4 regions of the Mesorhizobium newzealandense genome follow, and region 3 is predicted to be linked to each of the others. Evidence: riboswitches for the same ligand, from Rfam matches in the RefSeq annotation. Region 3 holds a riboswitch; each other region holds the start of a gene.
The links. A riboswitch is a leader RNA that binds a small molecule or an ion and turns the genes downstream of it on or off. The one in region 3 is predicted to bind thiamine pyrophosphate.

Region 1 (7,624 bases), on a different contig from region 3:
CACAACGGTTTCGGTCGCCGGAGTGAGCGAGGGTCTGTGCGGAGCGTTCCGGCCCGGCCATTTCGACGGCGTGGCGACCGTGGTGACGAAGCTGTTCCTGCAGACCGGCGCCAATCTGGCGTTTTTCGGCGAAAAGGACTTCCAGCAGCTGCAAGTCGTGCGACGCCTGGTGCGTGACCTTGATATTCCGATCGAGATCGTCGCCTGTCCGACCGTGCGTGAAGCGGATGGGCTGGCGATGTCGTCGCGCAACACGCGACTGTCCGCCGCCGAGCGCCGCTCCGCGCCCCGACTGGCAGAGATCCTGTTCGAAACTGCCGGGCGGCTAAGCTCCGGAGACCCCGTAGAGCGCCTGCTGCATGAGGCTCGACAGGCGATCCTCGCTGCTGGCTTCTCGCGGGTGGAGTATCTCGAACTTCGCGCCGGCGATAATCTTGCCCTGATGGCCACGCCGGGTCGACCGGCGCGGCTGCTCGTCGCCGCCTGGCTCGGCCAGACGCGGCTGATCGACAATGTCGAGGTGGAGTCGGCGCAACGCTCGGTTCAAGCGTTGAAGCAAGCCGCTGCCTGACCCTCCTTCGCTGCCGACGGAGCCAGATATCGGTCTCCCCATTGCAAACGGCGGAGCCGGCGGCGGGCCTCAACTCGGCAGGCGGGCTGCGGTCATTCGGTTGAATTCCTCTGAAGCTGCTCGAACACAAACCGCTTGCCTTCGCCCACACTGTCTTCAAGCGACCTCGCATTCGCCAGATGTGCCGCAATCGCGCTGGCCAGCATGCAACCCGTTCCGCGCATCGATACTGCAAGGCGCGGCGCATCGAAGCGAATGGGTTCTTGACCGGAGTGCAGCAGGATATCCGTCGATCGAAGTCCTTTTGCATGGCCGCCCTTGATCAGAATGGCCTGCGCGCCGGCGGCCAAGAGCTCCTGGCCTTGCCAGACCGCTTCATCCTCGTCGACCGCTTGCTTGGCGCCGATAAGGAGCGCCAGCTCGACGAGATTGGGTGTGACCAGACAGCAAAGCGGCACCAGATCACGCTTCATGGCAGCGATGGCGCCTGCTTCCAGGAGCGCCCGGCCCGACGTGGAGGCGAGCACCGGATCGAGTATTGCCGGCACCTGCGGATTTTCGCGGAGCACTGCGGCTGCGGCGGCGATGATCTCGGCGGTCGCGAGCATGCCGATCTTGATGGCCGCCACCTCGTTGGCCTGAAGTGCCGCCCGCATCTGGTCGGCCACCAGACCGGGTTGCAGATGACGGATGTCCATGACGGCTTCGTGCGTCTGGACTGTCACCGCGGTCACCGCAAGGCAGGTGCGCACGCCAATGGATGAGATCGTCTCGACATCGCGTGCGATGCCGGCACCCCCGCTGGAATCCGACCCACCAACGACAAGCACATGCGGTTCTCGCCTCAGCGCCATTTCTTTGTCTTTTCAATCCATTCCCGCGTGCGTGCCTCGGGATCGGCATTCAGCGTGATGTCGGTGACCACCGCGGCGCTGTCGGCGCCGGCCTCGAAGACGCCGTCGATCCGCTCAGGATTGAGGCCGCCGATGGCGACCAATGGAATCGGCGCGACTTGGCACTTCCATTCGCTGATCCGTTCAAGTCCCTGCGGCGCCCATTTCATCTTCTTCAGGGTAGTGGGATAGATGGGACCGAGGGCGATGTAGTCAGGCTCGGCGGCCATCGCCGTTTCCAGTTCGGCATGATCGTGGGTCGACAGCCCCAGCTTCAATCCGGCGTACTTGATCGCCAACAAATCGGCCGCAGCCAAATCCTCCTGGCCGAGATGAACGAAGTCGCAGCCTTCCTCGATGGCAAGTCGCCAATAATCGTTGACGATCAGTTGGCAACCATGGACCGCGCAGACATCGTTCGCGCGGCGGATTTCGGCGCGCAGCTCGTCCTCGTCCCTGTCCTTGATGCGAAGCTGGACGAGCTTCACGCCGAGCGGCACCAGCCGTTCGATCCAGGCGGCGCTGTCGACGATCAGGTAGAAGGGATCGAGCTTCATGACAAAACCGCCCTGCCGAATGTCGGCGTCGATGGTGCCGCGACATCGCGCGGCTCGAGCATTCCCGCGATGAAAGCCTCCCGTCCGGCATCGACGGCCTTGCCGAAAGCGCGCGCCATGCCGACCGAATCGGCCGCCTTGGCAACCGCGGTGTTCAGCAGCACGGCATCAAAGCCGAGTTCCATGACGATCGCCGCATGCGATGGCCGTCCGAGCCCCGCATCCACGATCAAAGGAACGTTGGGGAAATGTTGGCGCATCGAGCGCAACGCCGTGATGTTGATCGGCCCAAGCGCGGAGCCGATCGGCGCGCACCACGGCATCAGGACCTTACAGCCCGCCTCCAGCAACCGCTCGGCAACGACGAGATCGTCGGTGGTGTAGGGGAATACGACAAATCCGTCCTCGCCCAGGATGCCGGCGGCTTCGACCAAGCCGAACACATCCGGCTGCAGCGTGTCGTGGTTGCCGATCACTTCGAGCTTGATCCAGCTCGTACCGAAGACTTCGCGCGCCATTTTCGCGGTGATGACCGCTTCCTTGACGGAGTGGCAGCCGGCAGTGTTGGGCAGGATTCTCGTGCCGAGCGAGCGGATCAGCGACCAGAACTTTTCGCCGGCCCTGCCGCCCGCCATCTCACGGCGCAACGATACGGTCACTACTGACGTGCCCGACGCCTTGACCGCATCGGCAAGGATGGCCGGCGAAGGATATTGCGCCGTGCCGAGAAGCAGCCGGGAGGACAGTGGCGTCCCGAAAAGCTCGAACATGCTAGCCTCCCTGCATCGGCGAGAGGATTTCGATCCAGTCGCCGTCGCTCAACTGGAACTCCGCCCGATGGGCTTTGTGCACGAGGTCGCTGTTGACGGCCGTCGCCAGCCAATCGCCCTCATAGTCGAGCGCTGCAAGCAGCTCTGCCAGCGTGGTGGCGGCAACCTCATGCGCTTCGCCGTTTACGGTCAATTTCATCAGGCAAGCTCCATGGGTTCGTCAGCGAAGACGAGTTCGGCCGCCTGCCGCGCCATGGCTGGCGCGAGAAGAAAGCCATGGCGATAAAGCCCGTTGATGGCGACGGTGTTTCCACGCGCTTCGACACGCGGCAGATTGTCGGAGAAGGCCGGGCGAACACCGACGCCGGTCTCGACGATACCGGCCTCGCCGAAGGCTGGATGGAGCGCGCAGGCCGTGCCCAGAAGCTCCATCATAGAGCGGACCGTGACCGGTCCAGCGCCGTCGCTCTCGATCATCGTCGCGCCGATCATGAAACGATGGTTGGCGCGCGGTACCGTGTATAGCGGAAAGCGCGGATGAAGCAGCCGCACGGGGCGCGATAGCGCGATATCAGGCGTGTGCAGGATCATCATCTCGCCGCGCACGCCGCGCAGCCTTCCGTCGTCCGCCGCCATTCCCGTGCAGTCGATCTCGTGCTCGAACCCGGGAAGCTGCCGCGCGTCCGTGGCGAAGCTGATGTCGACACCCATCGCGACAAGCTTGTCGTGAAGCGCCGCCATCGCCCGGCGCGGGTCGAGATGCGCCTCGCCGGGGAAGAACAGCCCACGCCGGAAACGCTCGGCGAGATCGGGCTCCAGCCGCGCGATTTCCGCTTCATCGAGCCAGCGATGGCCCGAGGTGCGGCCGGCGAAGCGGTCCAGCTCGCCGCTGTCACGCGGCGGTGCCACAACCAGTGTTCCGGCCTGCGTCACCTGACCAGGCAGCACCGCCTCCCACCAGTCGGCGGCGCCGCGTCCGAGATCCAGCACCGGCTGCTCGGCGCTTTCGCGCTCGCACCACGGCGCCAGCATGCCGCCGGCGAACCACGATGCATTGCCTCCACGGCCGTGCCGGACGTCGGCGACGGTGACCGCCGCGCCGCGTCTGGCCAATTCGAAGGCCGCCGTGAGGCCGGCGACGCCGGCCCCTTTGACCAGCACCCTCATGACGGCTCTGGTCCTTTGGGCACGCTGTCGCTCACCGGCATGTAGAGATTGCCGCCATCGCGATATTTTTCCGCCATCGCCGCCATTCCTTCCTTCTGCGCTTCGGCACGAATGTCGTGGGAGATGCGCATGGAGCAGAATTTCGGCCCGCACATGGAGCAGAAATGCGCCAGCTTGTGGGCCTGCTTCGGCAAGGTCTCGTCGTGGAACGAGCGCGCCGTTTCTGGGTCGAGTGACAGGTTGAACTGGTCTTCCCAGCGGAACTCGAACCGCGCCCGCGACAGCGCGTCGTCGCGGATCTTTGCCGCGGGATGGCCCTTGGCAAGATCCGCTGCATGCGCGGCTATCTTGTAGGTGATCACGCCGGTCTTGACGTCATCGCGGTCGGGCAGGCCTAGGTGCTCTTTCGGCGTCACATAGCAGAGCATGGCGGTGCCGAACCAGCCGATCATGGCGGCGCCGATGCCCGACGTGATGTGGTCATAGCCCGGGGCGATGTCCGTCGTCAGCGGCCCGAGCGTATAGAACGGCGCCTCGCCGCAGATCGCGAGTTGCTTGTCCATGTTCTGCTTGATCTTGTGCATGGGGACATGGCCCGGACCCTCGATCATCACCTGGCAGTCCTTGGCCCAGGCGATCTTCGTCAGTTCGCCAAGCGTTTCCAGTTCGGCGAATTGCGCGGCGTCGTTGGCGTCAGCGATCGAGCCGGGGCGAAGGCCATCGCCGAGCGAGAAGGAGACGTCATAGGCGCGACAGATGTCGCAGATCTCCGCGAAATGCTCGTAGAGGAAGCTTTCCCGGTGATGGTGCAGGCACCATTTGGCCATGATCGAACCGCCGCGAGAGACGATACCCGTGACCCTGTCAACGGTCAGCGGGATGTAATGCAGCCTCACGCCAGCATGGATGGTGAAATAGTCGACGCCTTGCTCGGCCTGCTCGATCAGGGTGTCGCGATAGACTTCCCAAGTCAGGTCCTCGGCGATGCCGCCGACCTTTTCGAGTGCCTGATAGAGCGGCACGGTGCCGATCGGCACCGGCGAATTGCGCACGATCCATTCGCGGATGTTGTGGATGTTGCGGCCGGTCGACAGATCCATCACCGTGTCGGCGCCCCAGCGGATCGCCCAGACCATCTTTTCGACTTCCTCGGCCATCGAGGAGGTGACGGCGGAATTGCCGATATTGGCATTGATCTTCACCAGGAAATTGCGGCCGATGATCATCGGCTCGCTCTCGGGATGGTTGATGTTGGCGGGGATGATCGCGCGCCCGCGCGCCACCTCGTCGCGCACGAATTCCGGCGTGACGAAATCGGGAAGCTTCGCGCCGAAGGCTTCGCCGTCGCGTTGCAGCTTGCCGTGCAGGATCTCGCGGCCAAGGTTCTCGCGGATGGCGACGAACTCCATTTCGGGCGTGATGATGCCGGCGCGGGCATAGGCAAGCTGGGTCACCGCCTTGCCGGCCTTGCCCTTGAACGGGCGGTTGCGAACGAGGAATTCCGGCGTCAGACGCTCGCCCACGGCGAAGCCGTTGTCTTCCGGCCTGACATGGCGGCCGTCATAAGCTTCGACATCGCCTCGCGCTGCGATCCATTCGTGCCGAAGCCGCGCCAGGCCTTTCTCGATGCTCGTCTCGACCGTCACATCGGTATATGGGCCAGATGGATCGTAGACCGTCACGGGCGGTTCACCCGCCGTCGGATGGACTGAGATTTCGCGCATCGGCACCCTGATCTGTGGATGGAGGACGCCGGATTTGTGGATTTTTCGTGAGGCAGGCAGCGGTCCCGTGGAAACCGCTGGGGTCAAGGCATTCATTTGAGGCTCCTTTGCTCATTGCATTGGAGACCCAGTTCTGTGCCGGAAGGATGAAAAGACGCTTTGGCCGACCTGCTCGAGACAGGTCTTCGGGCATAAACTCCCGCAAAGCGCTTGCACCGTCCCTACGCCAGTATGAACTGGATCAGGTTCAACGGGTCACTGCGCTGCGAAAGCCAGCAGTATCTCAGCCCCTTGTCGGGACCCCCCTGGTGAATGTCTGGAGTTGAACGGGACGGCGCCGCTTTGTCAAGCGCCTGTCGACCGGCCATCCATCTCACTCGGACAGTTTTGGCCCGTGGGCGGCCACCGCTCGGCTATATTCCAACGACGACAGCGCCGCCGCTCAAGCCCGCTCCCGCCGCCGCCAGAAGAACTTTTTCGCCAGGCCGAAATGGCTTCGTCTGGTGGCCAGTGACAGCGTCAGCGGGATCGTCGCGGCGGAAGAATTGCCGTATTCGGCGATCGTCTTGACGACAGCACGATCGGCAAGGCCAAGGTTTTTCCCTACGGCATCAAAAATGCGGGCATTGGCCTGGTGCGGCACGAAGCGGTCGATGTCCTGCGGCTTGTGCGTGAGGCGGCTTCTTCTTCGACAACTCCAGAGGCCCTCATGCAGGTCATCGACGGCGAGCCCGTCGTCGTGGAGATCCGCAGGGGGGGGCAGCGCCGACGGCGTGCCGGAGAAGCAATGCGGCCCTTCTGGCGGCGACGACAGGGTTGCGTTCCACCAACCGGAAAGACCTCCGCCGCAAACCTGAGCTTGGCGGATGATCCAACGAATCAATCTTGCGCGACGAGCGCAGCACTCGATACGCAGCTATGTATCGCGGCTACAAGAGTAAGCGTTCGTTCGATCTATTTGTCTGCGTTACTGCTCTTGCGGGGGGGGTTGAAGTAATTGAGGCTATTATAATCTTGTAACTCAATCACTGCGCAGAATTTTCGCTTCTAACGCCGCCACAACGAAAGCCCGTCTGGCAACCAGCGGGTGGGCTTCGCCACGCAGAACCTGAAGGCATGCATCCATAGCCAGTTTCCGCTTCTTCGTCTGATCATGGAAGCTCCGGAGCAGAATCGTGGCCGCGTCGTTCACATCGAAAATGACGCGCTCACGGTCATGTCGTCCAACTTGCACTACCACCGGTCGGACGAACCTGCTCGACATCCAATTACACCCTCAATACCGAGCTTGGTGCGGTCTGCGCCTGCCATGACGTCGGCTCGTTTCATACATGTATTGCCGAGGGCCGAATAGGGCCAGCAGACCTTGCCGGCCTTCACACTTCGTGCGCCAGCCACCTAGAGCGGTTTTCCCTTAATCGGAGTCGTTTGTTTGCAGTGAACGGCTTGTTCTGATTCCCTGATCGAAGTGATTTGCGGAAGGAGCAGCGGCATGGCACGAGCTTACAGCCTGGATTTGCGGACGCGTGTTATCGAGGCGATAGAGGCAGGCCTGTCGACCCGAGAAGCGGCACGGCGGTTTGCCATCGGGATATCGACGTCTGGTGCATGGTATCGGGCCTGGCGTTCGAGCGGCAATCTGGAACCTGGGCGGCAGGGCAAGCCGAAGGTATCGAAGCTGGACGCGCACGAGACTTTCATTCTCGCCTTGGTCGAGACCGATGAGCGGGACATCACGCTTGCCGAGATCGTCGATCGCCTTGCGGCAGAGCGCGGGGTCAAAGCCAGCCTGACGACGGTCCATGCGTTCTTCGCAAAGCGTGGCATCACGTACAAAAAAAGACAGCGCACGCGGCCGAACAGCAGCGACCGGATGTTTTGGCAGCGCGGGAAGAGTGGTTCGAAGGCCAACTCGATCTCGATCCGAGCCGCCTGATCTTCA
Region 2 (7,624 bases), on a different contig from region 3:
CGCTGACCCCTTCGCCCCGCAGAACGCCGACAACAATGCCCAATCCGACGGCGACTTGTCCGCGGCCAGGATTGCGGAGCTCATTCAGGCGACCGATCCGCGTGTTCTGGTCGCGGTGCAGAACGGCGACAGCTTGTCGAACGCAGGCCAGTATGACCAGGCAATCGGCGCGTATGGCAAGGCGATCGCGCTCGACCCCGACAGCCCCCTCGCCTATTTTGGCCGCGGCAATGCCTGGTCCGCCAAGGGGGCCTATGATCGGGCGATCACCGACTATGACCGGGTGATCAAGCTCCTCCCGAATATGGTCTCTGCCTATATTCGCCGGGGTATGGCCAAGGCAACGTCCGAGGATGCCGAAGGTGCTCTTGCCGATTGCGGCAGGGCCGCCACGCTCGATCCGAAGGTGCTGGATGCATATTTCTGCATGGGCATGGCATGGCACGTGAAGGGCGATACCCAGCGAGCGATCACAGCCTATTCGGCGGCGATCGAGATCGATGCCAAGGATGCCCCCAGCTACTACGGGCGTGGCATAGAACGGGCCGACAGCAAGGATTATAACGGCGCTATTGCTGACTTCGACCAGGCGATAAGGCTCAATCCGGACAATCCGGACTATACGGTCGCCCGCAAGGCGGCGATGGCTGCTTTGAAGAAAGGCGGTGTCGCGCCTGGTGCCGTCGGCTCGGATCCGAAGAACCTCAAGGCCTTCATGGATCGCGGCTATACCTTCTATGGAAAGCGGAAATACGATCGCGCCATTGCCGAGTACAGCCGCGCGATCGCGCTCGATCCAAGGAAGGCCGCCGCCTATGTCGGGCGAGGAATGTCGCGCGCCGGGAAGGGTGATTATGATGGAGCCATCGACGACTATGGCAAAGTGATCGAGCTCTATCCGGCCTATTTCGACGCTTACCTCGGCCGCGCCATTGCCTGGAGCAAGAAGGACCAATTGGATCGCGCCATCGCCGACTACAATCGCGCGGCCGAAATCGAGCCCGGCTACGCGCCTGCCTATTTCGGGCGCGGCAGCGCCTGGTTCGCCAAGGGCGATTACGATCAAGCCATTGCCGACTACGACCAGGCGCTCAAGCTCGACCCAAAGCTGGCCATCGCCCGCAAAGGCCGCAAGCTGGCGGTGACGGCGAAGGCGAACGCCTCAAAAATATCAGACGAAGCCGCTGGCCAGGCTAGCGAGGAGGCGATCAAGCCAAGTAGCGCTTCGCCAGCCGCGCAGGCATTCAGCAAGGGCTGGACACTGCTCGATAGGGACGACTATGACGGCGCCATAGCGCTTTACGACAAGGCGATTGCGCTCTTTCCGGCATTCCACGACGCCTATCTGGCCCGAGCGATGGCCTGGGGATCCAAGGGCGAATACGCTCATGCCGTCGCCGATTACAGCCAGGCAATCACGCTCAATCCAAATTTTGCCGATACCTATTACGACCGTGGTCAGAACCGTAGTTTCCAAAGAGATTACGACGGGGCGCTTGCTGACTACGGAAAAGCCATCAGTCTCAATACCAAGGACGCAAGGGTCTATGCCGATCGGGGCCTCATATTGATGGGCAGGCATGAGGACGTTGCAGCATTACGTGATTTCGAAAAGGCGCTCACCCTCGATCGCAAGAATCCCTTTGCCTATTTGGGCCGAGGCGTGATTCGGATCAGCAAGGCGGATTATGACGGAGCGATCGCCGATTTGAGCCGGACGATAAAGCTCAAACCGGATTTCGCCGCCGCCTACGAAGTGCGAAGCAGGGCGTGGGACGCCAAGGGCAACCACAAGCGCGCCGAGGCCGACCGCAAGAAAGCGATGAGCCTCGGGGCGAAATAGAGACAAGGCTCGGGAGGGTTGCCAGATGACGCTTGGAAAGGCTTGGGCATGGCGGCGGTCGCCGCTTTGTCCTTTGTTGCGGTAAAGGTATTGCCCTGGGCGCTCGGCTTTGCCGGCAGTAAATATCTCTACCAGACAGTGGCGGGCTCGCCCGATCCGAAGACGCTGACCACGGCTCAGGTAAGCGAACAGATTGAGAGCCAAGGAAGCCAAATCCTCAAGGCAATCAAACAAGAGTTCCCGGACGACTATGACGTCGTCGTGGAAAAGATCGCGGCCGTGGCCAGACTTGGAAACGTGGAGCAAGTGCGAAAGGCGAGCAGGATGGCGGTCGCCGGCCTCCAGGCAAAGACACGCATCGCTGCTGTCCTCGGCTCCGGACAGCAACGCCGCTGAGGCGTTGCGTGCACAATTGGCCATGCTCAACCATGTCATGGCGCGGGGAACGGCTGCCATCTGCAACAACTACCTTCGCGGGGGGCCGGGCGCGCTCAGCACACCCGACCAGGATTTCCTGAGTGACATGGACAAGATCGGCGCCACCCTGTTCCACGCCTTCGGCGCAGCGAAGAATGGCAGTCTGCCGGCTGCTTCCGCTAGCGATGAAGACTGGTCGCTGCTGGCCGACGCTTTCATCAACGCTGGCGGCACTCCGGCCGAGATGAATGTATTGCCAATGTCAGCCCGGAATTCGAAGGTCTCTGCCCGGCAGTCGCGAAACTATATATATCCGCTCTGTCGCTGCAGGGTGAGCCCGGGCGACACATCAAAACCGCTCTGCTCTATGAGATCGCCCGGAATTAGCCGAGATCTGCTGATCTGCGTGTCTGACGGGGAGCTGTCACGCCACACGTGCCCCTTCGACTGGCCAGCCATTTTCGCCGAAGTTTCGAAGGCAGATTGGCCCCCTACTCCAGACATGCATTGCTGAAATACCCCGCGAAATTCGGACGTTGCGTTAGAACCTTGCCGTCGGCATCGCGCAAGATGCCGGACGCGAAGAGGTAGTTGCCGATCGCGTCCATCCGGGCCGGATCCATGGTGCCGATGGCGCCGCTTTGGCTGCGCAGGTAATGGCCGTCGATCAGTGCCTTCAGCGAGGCCTCGATCAGTGCCGGATTGGTCAGCGCGTCCTTGTTGGCGGCGATCAGAAGTGCGGCTGCCGCATCGGGATGGTCGACGGCGAACTGGTAGCCGCGCCGCGTCGCCTGGACGAAGGCGGCCGCAGGTTTGGGGTTTGCCTGGAGATAGGCTTCGCTCGAAGAGATCAGCGTCGTGTGCTCGTCAGGCACGCCATGGTCGGCATAGATGAAGCTGCGCTGCTTGACGCCTTTCAACTCGGCTTCGACACCTTCCCAGGTCGAGACCTCCAGCGTGAAATCGACCGAACCGTTGGCCAGCGCCTCATAGGCCGAAGTGCCGAGCGTCACCGTCTCGAATTTGCCCTTGCCGCCATCGTGGCGGATGATGGTGCCGATCAGCGCGTTTTCCCAGGCACTGCCGAAGCCGCCATAGGTCAGGCCGTCAAGGTCTCTCGGGCTTTTGATCTCGCTGCGCGCCGCATTGAACACCAGCCGGCCGGTTTCGGATTGCACCACGGCATAGACACCCTTCAGGTCAGCGCCGGCGGTTTTCTGGGTGAAGAGGCTGATGGTGCCGTTGATGCCGAAATCGGCGACGCGGTTGGCGACAAGCGTGCCGGCCCCAGTATCGCTGTAGGGCAGGATATCGACCTCGAGTCCGGCTTCGGAATAGAAGCCTTTGTCGCGGGCGACGAACAGCCCGATGTGGTTGGTGTTGACCGTCCAGTCGAGTGCGACGGTGACCTTTTGTGCCGCCGATTGCGCTTGAGCCCGCCCCGTTCCGGCAATGAGCGGAACACCCGTGGCAAGGGTCAGCAACAAGGCTTGCCGGCGCGTCAAGTCAGTCATGATCGTATCCTTTGGATGGGTGGGGGTTGGGCCCGGGGTTGAGGATGATGTCGAGAATCTCGGTTTCAAGCGTGCTTGCCTGCAGCGCGGCCACTCCGGTCGGATCGCGCGGCCGCGGCAGCGGCACCTTGATTTCGCGGACGATGCGGGCCGGGCGCGCCGACAACACATAGATGCGGTCGGACAGGAACACGGCTTCGCGCACATCGTGGGTGATCAGGAGCGCCGTCCAGCGGTGGTGCCGCCACATCTGTTCCAGCCAGCGTTGCATGGCGGTGCGGGTCAATGCGTCGAGCGCGCCGAACGGTTCGTCGAGCAACAGCATGTCGCGCTCCTGCACCACGGTGCGCAAAAGCGCCGCGCGCTGGCGCATGCCGCCCGACAACTGCGCCGGAAAATGCCGCTCGAAGCCGGCAAGCCCGAATTCGGCAAACAGCGGCGCGACGCGCGCCCGCGCCGCCTTGCGCCTGATGCCTTGCACTTCGAGCCCGAGTGTCGTGTTGTCGAGGATGCGTCGCCACGGCATCAGCGCGTCACGCTGCGGCATGAAGGCGAAATGCCTGCCGTGGTCGTCGAGCGGTGCGCCATCGAAGAACATCTCGCCCTCGCCGTGCTGCCCGCCGGTCAGAAGCTGGAACAGCGTCGACTTGCCGGCGCCCGACGGACCGAGGATGGAGACGAATTCACCGGCGCCGACGCTTAGCGAAATGTCGGTGAGCACGTCGAGCCCGCCGAACGCCTTGCGCACATGCCGCAGTTCGAGCCTGCTCATTGCCGCGGCCCCGTGCCTGCAGCCCGTTCCCAGGGCATGACAAGGCGCTGCAGCAGCACCGTCAACCCGAACAGGACAAGTGTCAGCGCGGCGCTGACACCGACGGCGGCCAGCACCAGATCGGGGCGGAAATTGTTCTTGGCGTTGAGCATGTAGATGCCCAGCCCCTTCGCCGCACCGGCATATTCGGCGAAGATGGCGCCGACCACGGCATATGTGATGGAGATCCTCAGGCCAGCGAAGAAATAGGGCAGCGCCGAGGGCAGCCGCGCCAGCACGAAGACGCGCCAGCGCCCTGCCCCCATGGCGCGCAGCATCTGGCCGATCTCGGTCTCCGTCGCCTCGTAGCCCTCGACCAGTGCCACCAGCATCGGAAAGAAGGTGACCAGCGCCACCAGCATGATCTTGGGCGTCAGCCCGAAGCCGAACCACAGCACCACCAGCGGTGCGATCGCCACCAGCGGCAAGGTCTGGCTGACGATGAAGACGGGAAACAGCGCACGCCGCAGCGGCCGGAAGAAATCGACCAGCATCGACAGCGCAAAAGCAGCGCCGAGCGAAAAGGCAAAGCCGATCAGCGTGGCGCGGATGGTGGGAATGGCATTGTCGACCAGCGCCTCGCGATTGAGCATCGCCTGCTCGAAGACGCGCGACGGCGTCGGCAGCGTCGTCGGCTTGATGCCGGAACAGGTGGCGTAAAGCTGCCACGCCAGCAGCAGCAGCCCGACCGAGATCACGGCTGGTGCTGCCTTGACAAGAAGGCTCGCGATCGGACGCGAAGCGACTGATGGTGAGGCCACGGACATAACCTTTGACGGGGTCGCGCGAAAGCGCGGCTGGCTCAGACGGCCGACGGGCTGTTGGCCGAGACCGTGACGTCGAGGGTTACGTGGCCGGCGCCGGGCCCGAAGCGGCAAAAGGCCTCGTCGAGCGCCGAAAAGATCGCGCCGGCATCGCCGCGCAATTTCGTGCAGAAATGCTTCGAGCGCTCATAGACGCCGGACTGCTTGAGAAAATCGATGCAGCCGTAGATCTCGTCCATGTGGTCGTCGGTGCCCATCACATAGAGCGAGAACTGCGCTGCCGCCGGCTGGCCGGTGGCGGCCGCGCCGCGCACTGCCGCGATTGCCGCGTCCTTGCGCGGGCCGAGTGGCCCGGCAGGTCCGCCAAGCGCATCGGAGCTGCAGATCGGATCATCCGGCTCGCCGGGGCAACCGCGCGAGATGGCAGCCGACAGCACGCAATGTTTGCCGCTGCGTGCCGCCGCCACGAACAGGTCCCGCATCGCCGGAAACAGCACTTCGGGCGGCCCGACCAGCAAGGTCGAGATGTCGTCGGTCTCGATCCGGAGCCGATCGCGGTAGGGATCGAGCGCGCCCAGCGCGCCAAGGATGACGCCGACGAAATCGTCGGCCATGGGATATAGGGAAATCTGTGCGCCTGAAAACATCGCCCGCCTCGCTCCGCTGGTATTACCCAGATCAGCTTCTAGGGTCTGTGGGCTTGCCGCCCCCGTCTCAGCCCCGACCGTACGGAGCACCCCTGTGGATGCGCGGGTTAAAGCACCATTCGAGCTGAAGCGAAAGCCGTTTTTTCGGCGCGCTGCGCCAAAAGCATTGCGCCAGGCCCGGGCCTGAGCGGAAACCGTCGATGCTGGCGGAGCGGAGTTCTGTCGGGAACCTTCGCTGCCGCGACCGAAACCCGGGCCGCTGGAACGACAAACGCTCAACCATCTGGCAGCGTCTGGCGACCATGGCGCAGGAAATCGACGAAGGCGCGCACGGCCGGCGGCGTATGACGCTGCTTCTGATAGCAGAGGAACCAGCCGGGAAAGGTCGCGCACCATTCATCCAGCAGCGACACCAGCTTGCCGGCATCGATCAGCGGGCGCACGAGATCTTCCGCCCAGAAGGCGATGCCGACACCCTGCACGGCGGCGGCAATCCCCATGTCGCGGCTGGAGACGACAAGCGGGCCGTTGACCGCGACCGAGAACCATTGGCCGTCCCTGGCGAATTCCCAGGGATAGAGGCCAGCACTGCCCGGCCGGCGCCAATTGATGCAGCGGTGCTGGAGCAGATCGGTCGGTTCCGACGGCGATCCGCAACGGGCGATGTAATCCGGCGAGGCCACGGCGAGCTGGCGCTGCATGCCGCCAAGCGCCACGGCGACCATGTCGGCTTCGAGAAATTCCCCTAGCCTGGCGCTGACGTCATAGCCGGCCTCGACAATATCGATGGCCGCATCGTCGATCGTCACATCGAGCACGATGTCCGGCCATGCCTGGTGAAAACGGCCGAGCACCGGCTCCAGATAGGTGGCGGCGGCAACGCTTGGCATATGGACGCGCAAGATGCCGGCCGGCGTGTCGCGCAAGGCGGTCGCATCGCCGACCGCCGCCTCCATCTCGGCCATGGCCGGCGCGAAGCGCGCATGCAGGCGCGCGCCGGCTTCGGTCAGCGAGAGGCTGCGGGTCGTGCGGTTGAGCAGGCGCAGGCCAAGCCGCGCTTCGAGCTGACGGATCGTCTGGCTGAGCGTCGACGCCGAAATCCGGAGATCTTCAGCCGCATGGGCGAAGCTGCCATGCGCGACGACAGCGGCAAAGGCCTTCAGCTCCGCATAGTCACTGCCCCGCATTATGCCGGATTCCTCAATGAGTGTGATAGTATTCTATCGCATTTTCCATAGAGCGTCTGCCGCCTAGCTTGAGGGACATGTCTCGGACGCCGAACACGATAGGCCCGGCACCGAACCCCTTTGAATTTCCCTCTGAGCAGGAGCAACGAGCATGCTGAAACTTAACGGAAAAATCGCCCTGGTGACTGGTGCCTCCTCCGGCATTGGCGCGGCATCCGCACTGACGCTCGCGGAACAAGGCGCGGTCGTTGCCATCGCGGCGCGGCGCCGGCAGCGGCTCGACGATCTGGCCACACGCATCCGCGACAACGGCGGCGAAGCCTTGGCCATCGAGGCCGACATCACCGACGAAGCGCAGGCAACCACCATGGTCCGGCGCGTGCTGGAAGACTATGGCCGGCTGGACATGCTGTTCAATGTTGCCGGTATCGGCGTCGCCGC
Region 3 (7,624 bases):
TCTTGCCGCCACCAGGGCATCGAGCGTCGAGGCGATCTCCAGCCCGCCATACTGCGTCAACAGGATCGCGCTGCGCGCGCTGCCCCCTGCCCGCTCGGCCAGCGCTGCCCGCGCCGCCGGATCGTTTGGCGGTGGCGGTTCGGCGGTTTCCAGCACCGCCATCAGGTCGTCGGCATCGAGCGGTGTCAGCCGCACCACCTGGCAGCGCGACCGGATCGTCGGCAGCAGGCTGCCCGGCGCATGGACGATCAGGATGAACAGCGTTCGTGCCGGCGGCTCCTCGAGATTCTTCAGCAAGGCATTGGCGGCATTGGCGTTCATGTCGTCGGCCGGATCGACGATGACGACCCGGTAGCTGCCGTCATGCGAGGTCAGTGACAGGAAGCGGCTGACCTTGCGGATTTCGTCGACGGTGACGACAGTCTTGAAGCTCTTGGTCTTGTCGTTGAGCGGACGGGTCAGATGCAGCACCGAAGGATGCGCGCCGGTGGCGATCTGGCGAAACAGCGACGAAGCCGGATCGGGAATGGCAAGGCTTTCGGGCGCCTGCGCGAAGTCCGGGTGCCGCAAGAGATGAGCGCAAGGTGGAAGGCGAGCGTGGCCTTGCCGATGCCGACCGGTCCGGAGAAGATAAGCGCATGCGGCAGCTTTCCCGCACTATAGGCGGCCGTCAGCATCTCCGCGGCCTGCCGGTGTCCGACCAGACGTGGTGTCTCGGATGGCTCTGGCACGCCGTCCAGCGTATCGTGCTGCTCCGGTGCGATGCGCTCGAAGATCATGCCGGCGTTACCTGCCTGTTGCGCGTCGGCGTTCTTGCCTCCAGGGCCGCGAACACGGCGGCGGTGACGACATTCTCGACCGTATCGGGATCGGCGGCTGCGTCGACGACGATGCAGCGTTCCGGCTCGGCCGCGGCGATCGCCAGAAACGCCTCTCGGCGGGCCTGATGGATCGCCAGCGTCTCCTTCTCGAAGCGATCGGCGGTTGCTTCGGTGCCGCGCCGCAGCGTTGCGCGCCTGAGGCCTTCCGCCGGATCGATGTCGAAGATCAACGTCATGTCGGGCATCATGCCGTTGATGGCGACCTGCTCCAGCGTATCCATGAACGCGGGGTCGATACCGCCGGTGACGCCCTGGTAGACGCGTGAGGAATCCAGGAAGCGGTCGCAAAGCACGATGGTGCCACGCTCGACCGCCGGCCGGATGACCTGCTCGACATGGTCGGAGCGCGCGGCGGCGAAAAGCAGCGCCTCCATCTTCGGCCCGAATGGTTCGGCGGCGCCCGAAAGCAGCACATGCCTGACCGCCTCGGCGCCCGGCGAGCCGCCTGGTTCACGGGTGAGCAGGACATCATATCGCTTGGCGCGCATCTTCCTGGCCAGCCGCTCGATCTGCGTCGACTTGCCTGCTCCTTCGCCGCCTTCGAAGGTGATGAAAATCCGCGCGCCAATCGAAAAGCCTCTGCCATGCTTGCGGGTGTTATAGCGCTCTAGATAGTCCGCGTCGGGGGAAACGTCTATGCCGTCGGCGCTAGCGCAGCCAGCCGACCGCCAGTTCCTTGACGGCGTCGAGCGCGCGTTGCGGCAATGTGCGACGCCGATCGACTCGGCGGCGAAAAGCGGCGTCTCCTGGCTCAGCGTGTCGCCAATCCAGACGCGCAGCGCACCCACCGGCTGTCCTTCCTCCACAGGTGCTGCAACCGGGCCGTTGTAGACGATCTTGGCCGTCAGCTTGTCGCGGTTGGTGATCGGCAGGAAGATCTCGATCGGGCCCCTGGCCTTCAGCGTCACCCCGGATTTGGCGCCGCCAAAAACCTCGGCTTCGCCGACCACCTCGTCCTTGGCGAAGATTTCGGTCTTCTCGAAAGAGCGAACACCCAGTCGAGCAGCTTTCGCGCCTCTTCAGCACGTTCCTTGTCGCTGGCCAGTCCGCTCATCGCCGCGATCACCCGCGTGCCATTGTGACTGACCGAACCGACGATGCCGAAGCCTGAGGCCTCGCTCGCGCCGACAGCCAGGCCCGTCGGCGCCGATGTCCATCGCCAGCAGCGGATTGCGGTTCCGCTGCGAGACCAGCACCCTCATGACGGCTCTGGTCCTTTGGGCACGCTGTCGCTCACCGGCATGTAGAGATTGCCGCCATCGCGATATTTTTCCGCCATCGCCGCCATTCCTTCCTTCTGCGCTTCGGCACGATGTCGTGGGAGATGCGCATGGAGCAGAATTTCGGCCCGCACATGGAGCAGAAATGCGCCAGCTTGTGGGCCTGCTTCGGCAAGGTCTCGTCGTGGAACGAGCGCGCCGTTTCTGGGTCGAGTGACAGGTTGAACTGGTCTTCCCAGCGGAACTCGAACCGCGCCCGCGACAGCGCGTCGTCGCGGATCTTTGCCGCGGGATGGGCCCTTGGCAAGATCCGCTGCATGCGCGGCTATCTTGTAGGTGATCACGCCGGTCTTGACGTCATCGCGGTCGGGCAGGCCTAGGTGCTCTTTCGGCGTCACATAGCAGAGCATGGCGGTGCCGAACCAGCCGATCATGGCGGCGCCGATGCCCGACGTGATGTGGTCATAGCCCGGGGCGATGTCCGTCGTCAGCGGCCCGAGCGTATAGAACGGCGCCTCGCCGCAGATCGCGAGTTGCTTGTCCATGTTCTGCTTGATCTTGTGCATGGGGACATGGCCCGGACCCTCGATCATCACCTGGCAGTCCTTGGCCCAGGCGATCTTCGTCAGTTCGCCAAGCGTTTCCAGTTCGGCGAATTGCGCGGCGTCGTTGGCGTCAGCGATCGAGCCGGGGCGAAGGCCATCGCCGAGCGAGAAGGAGACGTCATAGGCGCGACAGATGTCGCAGATCTCCGCGAAATGCTCGTAGAGGAAGCTTTCCCGGTGATGGTGCAGGCACCATTTGGCCATGATCGACCGCCGCGAGAGACGATACCCGTGACCCTGTCAACGGTCAGCGGGATGTAATGCAGCCTCACGCCAGCATGGATGGTGAAATAGTCGACGCCTTGCTCGGCCTGCTCGATCAGGGTGTCGCGATAGACTTCCCAAGTCAGGTCCTCGGCGATGCCGCCGACCTTTTCGAGTGCCTGATAGAGCGGCACGGTGCCGATCGGCACCGGCGAATTGCGCACGATCCATTCGCGGATGTTGTGGATGTTGCGGCCGGTCGACAGATCCATCACCGTGTCGGCGCCCCAGCGGATCGCCCAGACCATCTTTTCGACTTCCTCGGCCATCGAGGAGGTGACGGCGGAATTGCCGATATTGGCATTGATCTTCACCAGGAAATTGCGGCCGATGATCATCGGCTCGCTCTCGGGATGGTTGATGTTGGCGGGGATGATCGCGCGCCCGCGCGCCACCTCGTCGCGCACGAATTCCGGCGTGACGAAATCGGGAAGCTTCGCGCCGAAGGCTTCGCCGTCGCGTTGCAGCTTGCCGTGCAGGATCTCGCGGCCAAGGTTCTCGCGGATGGCGACGAACTCCATTTCGGGCGTGATGATGCCGGCGCGGGCATAGGCAAGCTGGGTCACCGCCTTGCCGGCCTTGCCCTTGAACGGGCGGTTGCGAACGAGGAATTCCGGCGTCAGACGCTCGCCCACGGCGAAGCCGTTGTCTTCCGGCCTGACATGGCGGCCGTCATAAGCTTCGACATCGCCTCGCGCTGCGATCCATTCGTGCCGAAGCCGCGCCAGGCCTTTCTCGATGCTCGTCTCGACCGTCACATCGGTATATGGGCCAGATGGATCGTAGACCGTCACGGGCGGTTCACCCGCCGTCGGATGGACTGAGATTTCGCGCATCGGCACCCTGATCTGTGGATGGAGGACGCCGGATTTGTGGATTTTTCGTGAGGCAGGCAGCGGTCCCGTGGAAACCGCTGGGGTCAAGGCATTCATTGAGGCTCCTTTGCTCATTGCATTGGAGACCCAGTTCTGTGCCGGAAGGATGAAAAGACGCTTTGGCCGACCTGCTCGAGACAGGTCTTCGGGCATAAACTCCCGCAAAGCGCTTGCACCGTCCCTACGCCAGTATGAACTGGATCAGGTTCAACGGGTCACTGCGCTGCGAAAGCCAGCAGTATCTCAGCCCCTTGTCGGGACCCCCCTGGTGAATGTCTGGAGTTGAACGGGACGGCGCCGCTTTGTCAAGCGCCTGTCGACCGGCCATCCATCTCACTCGGACAGTTTTGGCCCGTGGGCGGCCACCGCTCGGCTATATTCCAACGACGACAGCGCCGCCGCTCAAGCCCGCTCCCGCCGCCGCCAGAAGAACTTTTTCGCCAGGCCGAAATGGCTTCGTCTGGTGGCCAGTGACAGCGTCAGCGGGATCGTCGCGGCGGAAGAATTGCCGTATTCGGCGATCGTCTTGACGACAGCACGATCGGCAAGGCCAAGGTTTTTCCCTACGGCATCAAAAATGCGGGCATTGGCCTGGTGCGGCACGAAGCGGTCGATGTCCTGCGGCTTGTGCGTGAGGCGGCTTCTTCTTCGACAACTCCAGAGGCCCTCATGCAGGTCATCGACGGCGAGCCCGTCGTCGTGGAGATCCGCAGGGGGGCAGCGCCGACGGCGTGCCGGAGAAGCAATGCGGCCCTTCTGGCGGCGACGACAGGGTTGCGTTCCACCAACCGGAAAGACCCTCCGCCGCAAACCTGAGCTTGGCGGATGATCCAACGAATCAATCTTGCGCGACGAGCGCAGCACTCGATACGCAGCTATGTATCGCGGCTACAAGAGTAAGCGTTCGTTCGATCTATTTGTCTGCGTTACTGCTCTTGCGGGGGGGGTTGAAGTAATTGAGGCTATTATAATCTTGTAACTCAATCACTGCGCAGAATTTTCGCTTCTAACGCCGCCACAACGAAAGCCCGTCTGGCAACCAGCGGGTGGGCTTCGCCACGCAGAACCTGAAGGCATGCATCCATAGCCAGTTTCCGCTTCTTCGTCTGATCATGGAAGCTCCGGAGCAGAATCGTGGCCGCGTCGTTCACATCGAAAATGACGCGCTCACGGTCATGTCGTCCAACTTGCACTACCACCGGTCGGACGAACCTGCTCGACATCCAATTACACCCTCAATACCGAGCTTGGTGCGGTCTGCGCCTGCCATGACGTCGGCTCGTTTCATACATGTATTGCCGAGGGCCGAATAGGGCCAGCAGACCTTGCCGGCCTTCACACTTCGTGCGCCAGCCACCTAGAGCGGTTTTCCCTTAATCGGAGTCGTTTGTTTGCAGTGAACGGCTTGTTCTGATTCCCTGATCGAAGTGATTTGCGGAAGGAGCAGCGGCATGGCACGAGCTTACAGCCTGGATTTGCGGACGCGTGTTATCGAGGCGATAGAGGCAGGCCTGTCGACCCGAGAAGCGGCACGGCGGTTTGCCATCGGGATATCGACGTCTGGTGCATGGTATCGGGCCTGGCGTTCGAGCGGCAATCTGGAACCTGGGCGGCAGGGCAAGCCGAAGGTATCGAAGCTGGACGCGCACGAGACTTTCATTCTCGCCTTGGTCGAGACCGATGAGCGGGACATCACGCTTGCCGAGATCGTCGATCGCCTTGCGGCAGAGCGCGGGGGTCAAAGCCAGCCTGACGACGGTCCATGCGTTCTTCGCAAAGCGTGGCATCACGTACAAAAAAAGACAGCGCACGCGGCCGAACAGCAGCGACCGGATGTTTTGGCAGCGCGGGAAGAGTGGTTCGAAGGCCAACTCGATCTCGATCCGAGCCGCCTGATCTTCATCGACGAAAGTGGCCTCAATACCAAGATGGCCCGGCTACGAGGCCGCTCTGCGCGTGGACAGCGTTGCCGGGCGGCTGTTCCTCATGGGCACTGGAAATCCACGACCTTCACGCCGGCCTGCGCCTCGACGGGATCGTCGCGCCCTGGCTCCTGGACGGCGCCATGGATGGCGAAGCATTCCTGGTCTACTTGCGCCGCGTCCTCGTGCCGACGCTTCAACCCGACGATGTCGTCGTGATGGACAACCTGCCTGCTCATAAAGTGGTCGGTGTCCGCGAAATCATCGAGGCTGCGGGGGCTTCCCTTCGCTATCTTCCGCCCTACTCCCCGGACTTTAACCCATTGAGATGGCCTTCGCCAAGCTGAAGGCTTTACTGCGAAAGGCAGCAGCCCGGTCCATCCCGGAATTATGGGACGCCGTGGCCGTCGCCATCGATCGTTTCCACCCAAAGAATGCGAAAACCTGTTCGCCCACGCCGGCTACGATGCCTAACCGTGATTATCCAGAAACTGCTCTAGCGCAAACTCTGCCGCAATGCCGGCGCTTCTGGCGGCGGGCGGGGATGCCGGCAGAGGTAGAGGGCGGGCGGGCCTGCAGCGGCGGGTGAAGGTCCGGGAGAGAGGCTCCCGGCGTCCGCCGCGGAGCAGCAACCATGACACAGATGGAATTTCACACGCCCGTCCGTAACGCGCGTGCCGGTTACAAGGTCGACGTCAGCCGCGGCCAGCGTGTCGGTCGCGTGTCGTCGGAGTGGTTCAATCGGCCGGCCGACGAGCGCTACCTTTCTCTCACCGATCTCCATAATTCGGTGAAATGGCGAACCGAACGCATCAAGACCCGCCTCGTCGAAAGCGAACTGATCCGCGTCGACGCCAGCCGCGACGATCGGGAGCGCCTGTGGCTAATGCTGCCCGATGCGCATGCCCCTGTTGCACCCACGCATTGGAGTTTTGGCCAACTCGCCAGCCTGGTCGGCGCGCCGGCCACCTATCTGCGCCAGCTTCCAGCGCCGCTGGCTGCCATCAATCTGCAGCACGGCCGGAACCCGTAACTCCACCAGCAGCCGCGCCGCCGGCGCCACCTGCGGTCGCTCCAGCCGCTCCACCGCCGGAAGTGGCCAACCCGCCCGCGGCACCGGCTACCCCGCCTGCGCCCGTGCCGCCGACACCGCCAACGCCTGTCGCTCCGACGCCGCCGGAGGTCGCGGTCATTCCGCCGCCCACCGTCGCGCCGCTGCCGCCACCGGCGCCGGCGCTGCCGACGCAGCCCGAGGGCCACCGCGACGCTGTCGTCTGGCTGGCGGTGGCGCCCGACGGGCACACGATCATGAGCGCCAGCACCGACCACACGATCAAGCTCTGGGACATCGCTGGCAAGCAACTGATCCGCACGCTCGGCGCTCACAAGGACATGGCGCGCACGGCGCTGTTCATGCCCGATGGCGTCAGCGCGCTGACGGCCGGCGATGACGGCGAGATCGTGCAGCGAAAACTTTCCGATGGCGCGGTGCTGCACGTCTACTCGGCGGGCGAGAATGGTGGCGTCAACAAGCTGGCGATCAGCCCGGACGGCAAGCGCGCCGTGACCGGGCACGAGACCGGAAACGTCATCGTCTGGGACCTCGAGAAGGGCACCGTGCTGCATGTGATGAGCGGGCACGACTGGTCGGTCAGCGCGGTCGCCGTCTCGCCCCGACAACGCGGCCGTGACGCGCAATCGCACGGTGTTCGAATACTGGGCGCACGAGGCCTCCTTCCTGCCGGTCGAGACATATCCGCTGATGCGCTGGCGCATGCAGCGGGCCGAGCGCGGCGATGAAATGTATCTCGGCCTCGCCAAATGGGGCCGCGAACACGCTGGCTACATCGAACAGAT
Region 4 (7,624 bases), on a different contig from region 3:
CAGCCTTGAACAGGAAATCCTTCATGTAGGAGACGACATGGCGCTGCTCGCCATTGATGACGAGGTTCTCGCCGCGTCCGTCGGTGAGATATTGCGCAAGCGTCTCTTGCGGGTCGACCGCCTCGCGCTTCTGGTCGAGCGTTGCGATCTCCAGATTGGTGCCGAGCCGCACCGAACCGGCGTCGGGCTTCATCTCGCCGGTCAGCATCTTCAGCAGCGTCGTCTTGCCGGCCCCGTTCGGCCCGACGAGGCCGACGCGATCGCCGCGCTGGATGCGGGTCGAGAACCCCTTGACCACGGTGAGGTCGCCAAAGCTCTTCTCGATGTTTTTCGCCTCGATCACCAGCTTGCCGGATTCGGCTGCGTCGCTGGCCACCATGGTTGCCGAACCTTCGGCGCCGCGATGCCCGCGGAAGCGCTGGCGCATGGTCTGCAATTCGCCCAGCCGGCGCATGTTGCGCTTGCGCCGCGCCGTCACGCCGTAGCGCAGCCAGTGCTCCTCGCGCACGATCTGGCGGCCGAGCTTATGCTGTTCGCGCTCTTCCTCTTCCAGCACAACGTCACGCCATTCCTCGAAATGGCCAAAGCCCTTGTCCAGCCTGCGGGTCTGGCCGCGGTCGAGCCAGACTGTGGCGCGCGATACGCGCTCGAGGAAGCGGCGATCATGCGAGATGACGACGAGTGCCGAGGAGGTGCGGACGAGCTCCTCTTCCAGCCATTCGATCACCGAGAGATCGAGATGGTTTGTCGGCTCGTCGAGCAGCAGAATATCGGGCTCCGGCGCCATGACGCGGGCGAGGGCGGCGCGCCTGGCCTCGCCGCCGGAAAGATCGTTCGGCCGCTCCTCGCCCGACAGGCCGAGATGCTCCATCAAATAGCTGGCGCGATAGGGATCGTCGGCGGGGCCAAGTCCCGCCTCGACATAGGTGCGGACCGTTGCGAAACCCTCCATGTCGGGCATCTGCGGTAAATAGCGGACGGTCGCCGAGGGCTGGCGGAACACCTCGCCATCCTGCGGCTCGATCAGGCCGGCGGCGATCTTCAGCAGCGTCGACTTGCCGGACCCGTTGCGGCCGACCAAAGCGATCTTGTCGCCGGCCGACGCGGTCAAGGCGGCGCCATCAAGCAGCGGCGTGCCGCCGAAGGTCAGTTTTATCCCGTCGAGATTGAGAAGAGGCGGGGCCATGTCAGCTTTCAGGTAGGGGATAGGGGTGAGCGAGCAACAATGCGCGGCCATGGCCGAGCGTGATTTCGAGGTGACCCCTGACCTCGTTGGAGATGGTCAATGACGAGCCGAACGCCACCTTGACATGGTCGAGCGGCCATTTGGCGCCCGTGACAGTCAGGCCGGAAAGATCGGAAAAGCCGAGCACCGAAAACAGCGTGCCGTCGGCATAGTCGAAGCCGGCTTTCCCGTGCAGCAGCGGGACGCCTTCCTGGGCGCCGCTGCTCAGAAGCATCCTCGTTCCGGCCTCGGCCAGCCGCAGGGCGAGCGCCAGATGCAAGAAGGCGTGGTCGGCGCGCTTGCCGCCGAAGGCGCCGGCGAGCACCAGGCTGGTCGCGCCGCGCTCCAGCGCGGCGGCGATGGCCAGTTCGCCATCGGTCTTATCCTTCTCCGCCGGGAAGGTCCGGCGGGGTACGGCGGCGAGATCGTCCGGCAGGTTGGCGGGTACCGAATCGAAATCACCCACCCACAGTTCCGGGACTAGACCCAGCAGCCGCGCATAACCGATGCCGGCGTCGGCGGCGATGACGCGGGAGCCTTCGACCTGGCGGTCGAGCCGGGGCGTGCGGATGAGATCGCCGCCAAGTAGGATGGTGAATGTGCTCATATCGTGTGGCCCTTACCAGCCCGGCACGGGAAACGGAAGGCCGGCAAACTCCCACTTGCGTGGGGGATCGGCCGGGCCTATGTGTCGAAACGCTCTAACGGGGTGCCGGACGCGATCTTCGCGGACCGGCTGAGAGGCAAAGTCGCCAACCCGCTGAACCTGATCCGGTTTGTACCGGCGGAGGGATTAGACGTTTCGGACAGTCCGACGCCTCAATTCCTTTCAATTCGAACGAAGGAGGCGCCGATGCGCACGCTTTTATACTCTCTTGTCTCCGCGATGGCTGTGGTCCTGTCCGGGCCGGCCTTGGCCAAGGACAAGCTCACCATCTACACTTATGAGAGCTTCACCGCCGACTGGGGTCCGGGTCCAGTGGTGAAGAAGGAATTCGAGGCCGAATGCGGCTGCGATGTCGACTTCGTCTCGGTCGCCGATGGCGTCGCGCTGCTCAACCGCGTCAGGCTGGAAGGCGCATCGACCAAGGCTGACATCGTGCTCGGCCTCGACACCAATCTGACCGCCGATGCCAAGGCCACAGGCCTGTTTGCGCCGCATGGCGCCGTGTCCGGTGTCAATGTGCCGGGCGGCTGGAGCGACGACATTTTCGTACCTTTCGACTATGGCTATTTCGCCGTCGTCTACGACACCGAGAAGCTGAAGAACCCGCCGAAGAGCCTGAAGGACCTAGTCGAAGGCAGCGCCGACGACAAGATCGTCATCCAGGATCCGCGTACCTCGACGCCGGGCCTCGGCCTGCTGTTGTGGGTGAAGTCGGTCTATGGCGACAAGGCGCCGGAGGCTTGGGCGAAGCTCAAGGCGAAGGTGCTGACCGTGACGCCTGGCTGGAGCGAGGCCTACGGCCTGTTCACCAAGGGGGAGGCGCCGATGGTGCTGTCCTACACCACCTCACCTGCCTATCACATGGTCGCCGAGAACACCGAGCGCTACCAGGCAGCGTCGTTCGAAGAGGGCGAGTATCTGCAGATCGAGGTCGCCGGCATCACCACGACAGGGGCCAAGAATCCGCTGGCGGAAAAGTTCATGGCCTTCATGACCGGACCGAAATTCCAGGATGCCATCCCCGAGACCAACTGGATGTTCCCGGCCGGCAAGACCGACAAGCCGCTCAACCCTGCCTTCGACAAACTGGTCAAGCCGACCAAGACCTTGCTGTTCAGCTCCGAAGAGGTCGCCGCCAACCGCAAGGCCTGGGTGGATGAATGGCTGGCGGTGATGAGCAAATGAGAGCGCGTTTCACCCTCCCCCTCGTGGGGAGGGTCGATCCGCGTAGCGGAGCGGGGTGGGGGCTGCAACCTTGAAGACGGCCTCACCCCCACCCCGGCCAGCAGATGCCGCTTCGCGACATCCACTTGCCGACCCTCCCCACAAGGGGGAGGGTCGAAGACGCCCGTCCTCTGACACCCGCATCAGCGCCGGCATCATCGCGCTTGCCGCCATCGCGCTGCTGATCGGCGGTGCGTTTGCCGGACTGCTCATCGAAGGCGCTCACGATTTCTCCGGCGCCTGGGCTGCCTTCGATCCCTATCTCCTCCGCGTCGTTCGCTTCACTTTGTGGCAGGCCGTACTCTCGACGCTGCTTTCGGTGGTGCCGGCACTGTTCGTGGCGCGCGCGCTGTCGCGGCATCCGCGCTTCCTTGGCCGCGCCTTCATCCTGCAGCTGTTCGCCGTGCCGCTGGCGCTGCCGGCCATCGTCGCGGCACTCGGCATTCTGGCGCTTTATGGCCGCGCCGGCTATTTCGCCGGCGTGTTCAGCGTGATCGGCGGTGGAGACTGGCCGGGCATCTATGGCCTGTCGGGCATCCTCGTCGCCCATGTCTTCTTCAACCTGCCGCTCAGCGTGCGGCTGTTCCTCGAGGCACTGCAGACCATTCCCGCCGATCAGTGGCGGCTGGCGAGCCAACTCGGCATGGGGGCGCGGCCGGCGTTCCGGCTGATCGAATGGCCAACGCTGCGTGCGGCGTTACCGGGTGTCGCCGGGCTTGTCTTCATGCTCTGCATCACCTCGTTCACGATCGTGCTGACGCTCGGCGGCGGTCCGGCCGCGACGACGCTCGAAGTCGGCATCTACCAGGCGCTGCGCTTCGATTTCGATCCCGCGCGCGCTGTGACGCTGACGCTGCTGCAGATTGCCCTGACGTTTGCTGTCGTGCTGGCCCTGACGCGGCTTGGCGCCAATGTGGTCGGCGACACCAATCTGCCGGTTGCACCTCGCCGATACCTCTCCGTCAATGGGACCGAGACCTTGCTGAACGTCGTGCTCATCGTTCTGACGCTGCTGTTCGTTGCCGGACCGATGGTCGCCACGGTGATGGCCGGACTTGGCGCCGATCTCGGCCGGCTGGCCGGCGAGGTTGCCGTGCGGCAGGCGACGCTGACCAGTGCGGTGCTCGCCTTCCTATCGGCGCTGCTTTCCGTGACGTTGTCGCTGGCGCTGACCATGGCGCGCCGGGCGTTGGCGCTGAACCGCCGAACTGCTCCCAAGACAATGCTGGAACACGCCACCGATACCGGCGCCGGTTTTGTCCTCGTTGTGCCGCCGATCGTCGTCGGCGCCGGCTGGTTCCTGTTGCTGCGCCATGTCGGCGATGTCTTTGCCATCGCCCCGGTCATGGTCGTCACCGTCAACGCGGTGATGGCGATGCCGTTCGCGCTGCGCGCTGTCCGTCCCGCCTATGATGCGGCGAGCGAGCGTCACGAGCGGCTCTGTGCGCAGCTCGGCATTGTGGGCTGGAGCCGGTTGATGCTGGTCGACTGGCCGTCGCTGCGGCGGCCGCTCGCTACCGCCTTTGCTTTCGCCATGGCGCTGTCGCTCGGCGACCTCGGCGTCATCGCGCTGTTCGGCAGTGATTCCGTGCAGACATTGCCCTACCTTCTCCTGGCGCGCATGGGCAGTTACCGCACGCAGGACGCCGCCGGCCTGGCGCTGCTGCTCGGCCTCGTCTGCCTCGCATTGATCGTAGCCGCACACTGGCTGGGAAGGGAGAAGAACCGGGATGCCTGACGGGGCGGCCAGCAGGTCTGAAAAGGGCGCTCCGGTGCGGCTGGACCAGGTGTCGTTCAGCTATGGCGAGGCGCCGCTCGTTTTCGACGTCGATTTCGCCGCGGCGAAAATCACAGCCATCATGGGGCCGAGCGGTTCTGGCAAGTCGACGCTGCTCAACCTGGTGGCCGGCTTCGAGACGCCGCAGTCGGGCCGCCTGCTGATCGGCGGGGCCGATGTCAACGCCGAGCCGCCGTCAGCGCGACCGGTGTCGATGGTGTTCCAGGAAAACAACCTCTTTGCCCATCTCTCCGTCGAGCAGAATGTCGGGCTCGGCCGCTCGCCATCCTTGCAGCTGACCGAAGCGGACCGCGCCGCGATCGCCGGGGCGCTCGAACGCACCGGCCTTGCCGGCAAGGAAAAGCGCCTGCCGCGTGAACTCTCCGGCGGTGAACGCCAGCGAGTCGCCCTGGCCCGGGTCCTGGTGCGCGATCGGCCGGTGCTCCTGCTCGACGAACCCTTCGCCTCGCTCGGCCCGGCGCTGCGCGACGACATGCTGGATCTGGTCGCCGCAGTGCACGCCGAACGCGGCATGACGGTGCTGTTCGTCACCCACCAGCCGGAGGATGCCCGCCGCATCGGCGACCACGTGGTGTTTCTGGACAATGGCGTTGTCGCGGCGACCGGCAAGGCGGATGATTTCTTCACCGGGGCTGGCCCGGAAGCGTTCCGGCGCTATGTCGGTGCAAGCGCCGGGGATGCCGTATCACGAGATGTTGCCCGGAAGCGGACATAATTTACGGTCAAACCGGCTCCAGGCGATGTGGCGCTTGCTTGCCATGGCTGGAGGAGTGTGGCTAGGTCCGCCTTACCGGTCCGGCACAGGCCGTGATTTGCCTGCAGTACCCGCCGCCCGCCCCGAGGGACGTGCGACGGATGCTGCAGCAGTTTGAGATAGCGCATGACATGTTCCGAAGATCGCCCCCGATTTTCGTGGTCATGCGCCGGGACCCGAAAGGAAGCCGTTCTGGCGATCGGCGTTGACAGACTACGAATGAATCCGCTGGCGCGCTTTCTCGCGCTGGCTGGCTTTGCCGTGGCGCTGGCGAGCTGCCAGATGTTCACGCCACCCGAGGTTCAGGAATCCGGCTTCCAGCCTTCCGACAGGCCGATCACGGTCGACAATGTCGCCGCCAACAGCAAGCTTGCCGAACTCGCCAAGGCGCAGCATCCGCGCATCCTGGCCACCTATGGCGGCGAATATTCCGATCCCAAGCTCGAGCGCATGGTCGCCAAGGTGGTCGGCAATCTGACCGTCGTGTCGGCCAACCCGACGCAGACCTATCGCATCACCATCTTGAATTCGCCCAACGTCAACGCCTTCGCGCTGCCGGGCGGGTATCTCTACATCACGCGTGGCCTGCTGGCGCTGGCCAATGATTCGGCTGAGCTGGCCGCGGTCATCGCGCATGAGATGGGCCACGTCACCGCCAATCACGGCCTGCAGCGCCAGCAGCTGGAGGCCGAGGAAGGCCTGGCGACCAAGGTGGTTTCCGATGTGCTGGGCGACAGCCCGACCGCCAAGGCGGCGCTGATCCGCGGCAAACTCAGGCTGGCGCAGTTCTCGCGCAACCAGGAGCTGGAGGCCGACGCCATCGGCATCAAGTCGATCGGCGAAGCCGGCTACGATCCTTTCGCCGCCGGCCGCTTCCTGCAGTCGATGTCGGCCTATACCGACTTCCGCTCGATCAGTGGCGCCACTGACGCCAGCCTCGACTTCCTGGCCACCCACCCCAACACCCCGCAGCGCATCGATCTGGCGCAGCGCCATGCCCGCCAGTTCGGCGCACCCGGCGTCGGCACACGCGACCGCGATTCCTTCCTCGCCGGCATAGACGGCCTGCTCTATGGCGACACGCCTGAGGAGGGCTATGTGCGCGGCGAAACCTTCCTCCATCCGGGCCTTGGCGTGTCCTTCTCGGTGCCACAGGGCTTCATCATCGACAATTCGGCCGCGGCTGTGACCGCAACCGGGCCTGGCGACATGGCGATCCGCTTCGACGGCGTCTCCATCGACAAGAACCGCGCGCTCACCGACTATATCCGCAGCGGTTGGGTGGCTGGCCTCGAAGACAGCAGCGTCAAGCAGGAGACGATCAACGGCAATGAGGCGGCGACCGCGCATGCCGGCGCCGAAGGTTGGCAGTTCGACATCGCGGTGATCCGCGCCGGCGGCCAGGTCTACCGGTTGCTGACCGCGGCACCATCCGCCAGCACCTCGCTGGATACCGTGGCGCGTTCGGTCAGCGGATCGTTCCGTATCCTCAGCGCGGCGGAAAAGGCGGCCCTGAAGCCGCTGCATATCCGCGTCGTCACCGTTCAGCCCGGCCAGACGATGGGTTCGCTGTCCGCCCAGATGGTTGGTGTTGACCGCAAGCTCGACCTGTTCCGCGTGCTCAATGCGCTGTCGCCGGGTGCCGCGGTGTCGGCCGGCGACAAGGTCAAGATCGTCACCGACAAGTAAGACGCATGCCGCCGGTCAGGCGGCAGTCGCCAGAAATTCCGGGTTCTGCTTCACCAGCGCGACCTTGAGCTTTTCCATGGCGCGCGCCTCGATCTGGCGGACACGTTCCTTGGAGATGCCAAGCGTCTCGCCAAGCGCTTCCAGCGTCGCACCCTCGTCGTTCAGCCGGCGTTCCTCGATGATCCTCAGCTCACGCGCGTTGAGCGCGCGAAGCGCTTCCCTTAGCCAGAGCGAGCGGCGTGCGACATCGATCTTGTCGCCGACGAT

Region 1: another riboswitch for thiamine pyrophosphate. It lies ahead of thiC (phosphomethylpyrimidine synthase ThiC); the one in region 3 lies ahead of thiC (phosphomethylpyrimidine synthase ThiC).
Region 2: another riboswitch for thiamine pyrophosphate. It lies ahead of ACFSOZ_RS29110 (YkoF family thiamine/hydroxymethylpyrimidine-binding protein); the one in region 3 lies ahead of thiC (phosphomethylpyrimidine synthase ThiC).
Region 4: another riboswitch for thiamine pyrophosphate. It lies ahead of thiB (thiamine ABC transporter substrate binding subunit); the one in region 3 lies ahead of thiC (phosphomethylpyrimidine synthase ThiC).

The regions. Positions count from the first base shown of each region.
Region 1 is NZ_JBHUGZ010000012.1:242,364-249,987, reverse strand. Features, by position in the region: gene panC (pantoate--beta-alanine ligase) at 1-571, shown strand, start outside; gene ACFSOZ_RS17665 (hydroxymethylpyrimidine/phosphomethylpyrimidine kinase) at 664-1,425, opposite strand; gene ACFSOZ_RS17660 (thiamine phosphate synthase) at 1,416-2,021, opposite strand; gene ACFSOZ_RS17655 (thiazole synthase) at 2,018-2,791, opposite strand; gene thiS (sulfur carrier protein ThiS) at 2,793-2,990, opposite strand; gene thiO (glycine oxidase ThiO) at 2,990-3,958, opposite strand; gene thiC (phosphomethylpyrimidine synthase ThiC) at 3,955-5,778, opposite strand; TPP riboswitch at 5,883-5,999, opposite strand; partial or broken gene ACFSOZ_RS17635 (3-oxoacyl-[acyl-carrier-protein] synthase III C-terminal domain-containing protein) at 6,096-6,349, opposite strand; gene ACFSOZ_RS17630 (DUF982 domain-containing protein) at 6,704-6,946, opposite strand; one part of gene ACFSOZ_RS17625 (IS630 family transposase) at 7,175-7,516, shown strand; one part of gene ACFSOZ_RS17625 (IS630 family transposase) at 7,519-7,624, shown strand, end outside.
Region 2 is NZ_JBHUGZ010000019.1:145,931-153,554, forward strand. Features, by position in the region: gene ACFSOZ_RS29080 (tetratricopeptide repeat protein) at 1-1,843, shown strand, start outside; gene ACFSOZ_RS29085 (hypothetical protein) at 1,892-2,239, shown strand; gene ACFSOZ_RS29090 (hypothetical protein) at 2,256-2,774, shown strand; gene ACFSOZ_RS29095 (ABC transporter substrate-binding protein) at 2,752-3,774, opposite strand; gene ACFSOZ_RS29100 (ABC transporter ATP-binding protein) at 3,767-4,546, opposite strand; gene ACFSOZ_RS29105 (ABC transporter permease) at 4,543-5,352, opposite strand; gene ACFSOZ_RS29110 (YkoF family thiamine/hydroxymethylpyrimidine-binding protein) at 5,388-5,996, opposite strand; TPP riboswitch at 5,987-6,100, opposite strand; gene ACFSOZ_RS29115 (LysR family transcriptional regulator) at 6,272-7,183, opposite strand; gene ACFSOZ_RS29120 (SDR family oxidoreductase) at 7,335-7,624, shown strand, end outside.
Region 3 is NZ_JBHUGZ010000004.1:4,843-12,466, forward strand. Features, by position in the region: partial or broken gene ACFSOZ_RS07105 (DNA polymerase III subunit delta') at 1-779, opposite strand, end outside; gene tmk (dTMP kinase) at 776-1,450, opposite strand; partial or broken gene ACFSOZ_RS07115 (D-alanyl-D-alanine carboxypeptidase family protein) at 1,530-2,071, opposite strand; partial or broken gene thiC (phosphomethylpyrimidine synthase ThiC) at 2,080-3,902, opposite strand; TPP riboswitch at 4,006-4,122, opposite strand; partial or broken gene ACFSOZ_RS07125 (3-oxoacyl-[acyl-carrier-protein] synthase III C-terminal domain-containing protein) at 4,219-4,472, opposite strand; gene ACFSOZ_RS07130 (DUF982 domain-containing protein) at 4,826-5,068, opposite strand; partial or broken gene ACFSOZ_RS07135 (IS630 family transposase) at 5,297-6,241, shown strand; partial or broken gene ACFSOZ_RS07140 (hypothetical protein) at 6,402-6,788, shown strand; partial or broken gene ACFSOZ_RS07145 (WD40 repeat domain-containing protein) at 6,905-7,411, shown strand; partial or broken gene ACFSOZ_RS07150 (winged helix-turn-helix domain-containing protein) at 7,443-7,624, shown strand, end outside.
Region 4 is NZ_JBHUGZ010000005.1:20,341-27,964, forward strand. Features, by position in the region: gene ACFSOZ_RS07255 (ABC-F family ATP-binding cassette domain-containing protein) at 1-1,186, opposite strand, end outside; gene ACFSOZ_RS07260 (thiamine diphosphokinase) at 1,188-1,832, opposite strand; TPP riboswitch at 1,921-2,035, shown strand; gene thiB (thiamine ABC transporter substrate binding subunit) at 2,079-3,077, shown strand; gene thiP (thiamine/thiamine pyrophosphate ABC transporter permease) at 3,259-4,854, shown strand; gene thiQ (thiamine ABC transporter ATP-binding protein) at 4,847-5,629, shown strand; gene ACFSOZ_RS07280 (M48 family metalloprotease) at 5,888-7,357, shown strand; gene ACFSOZ_RS07285 (RNA polymerase factor sigma-32) at 7,373-7,624, opposite strand, start outside.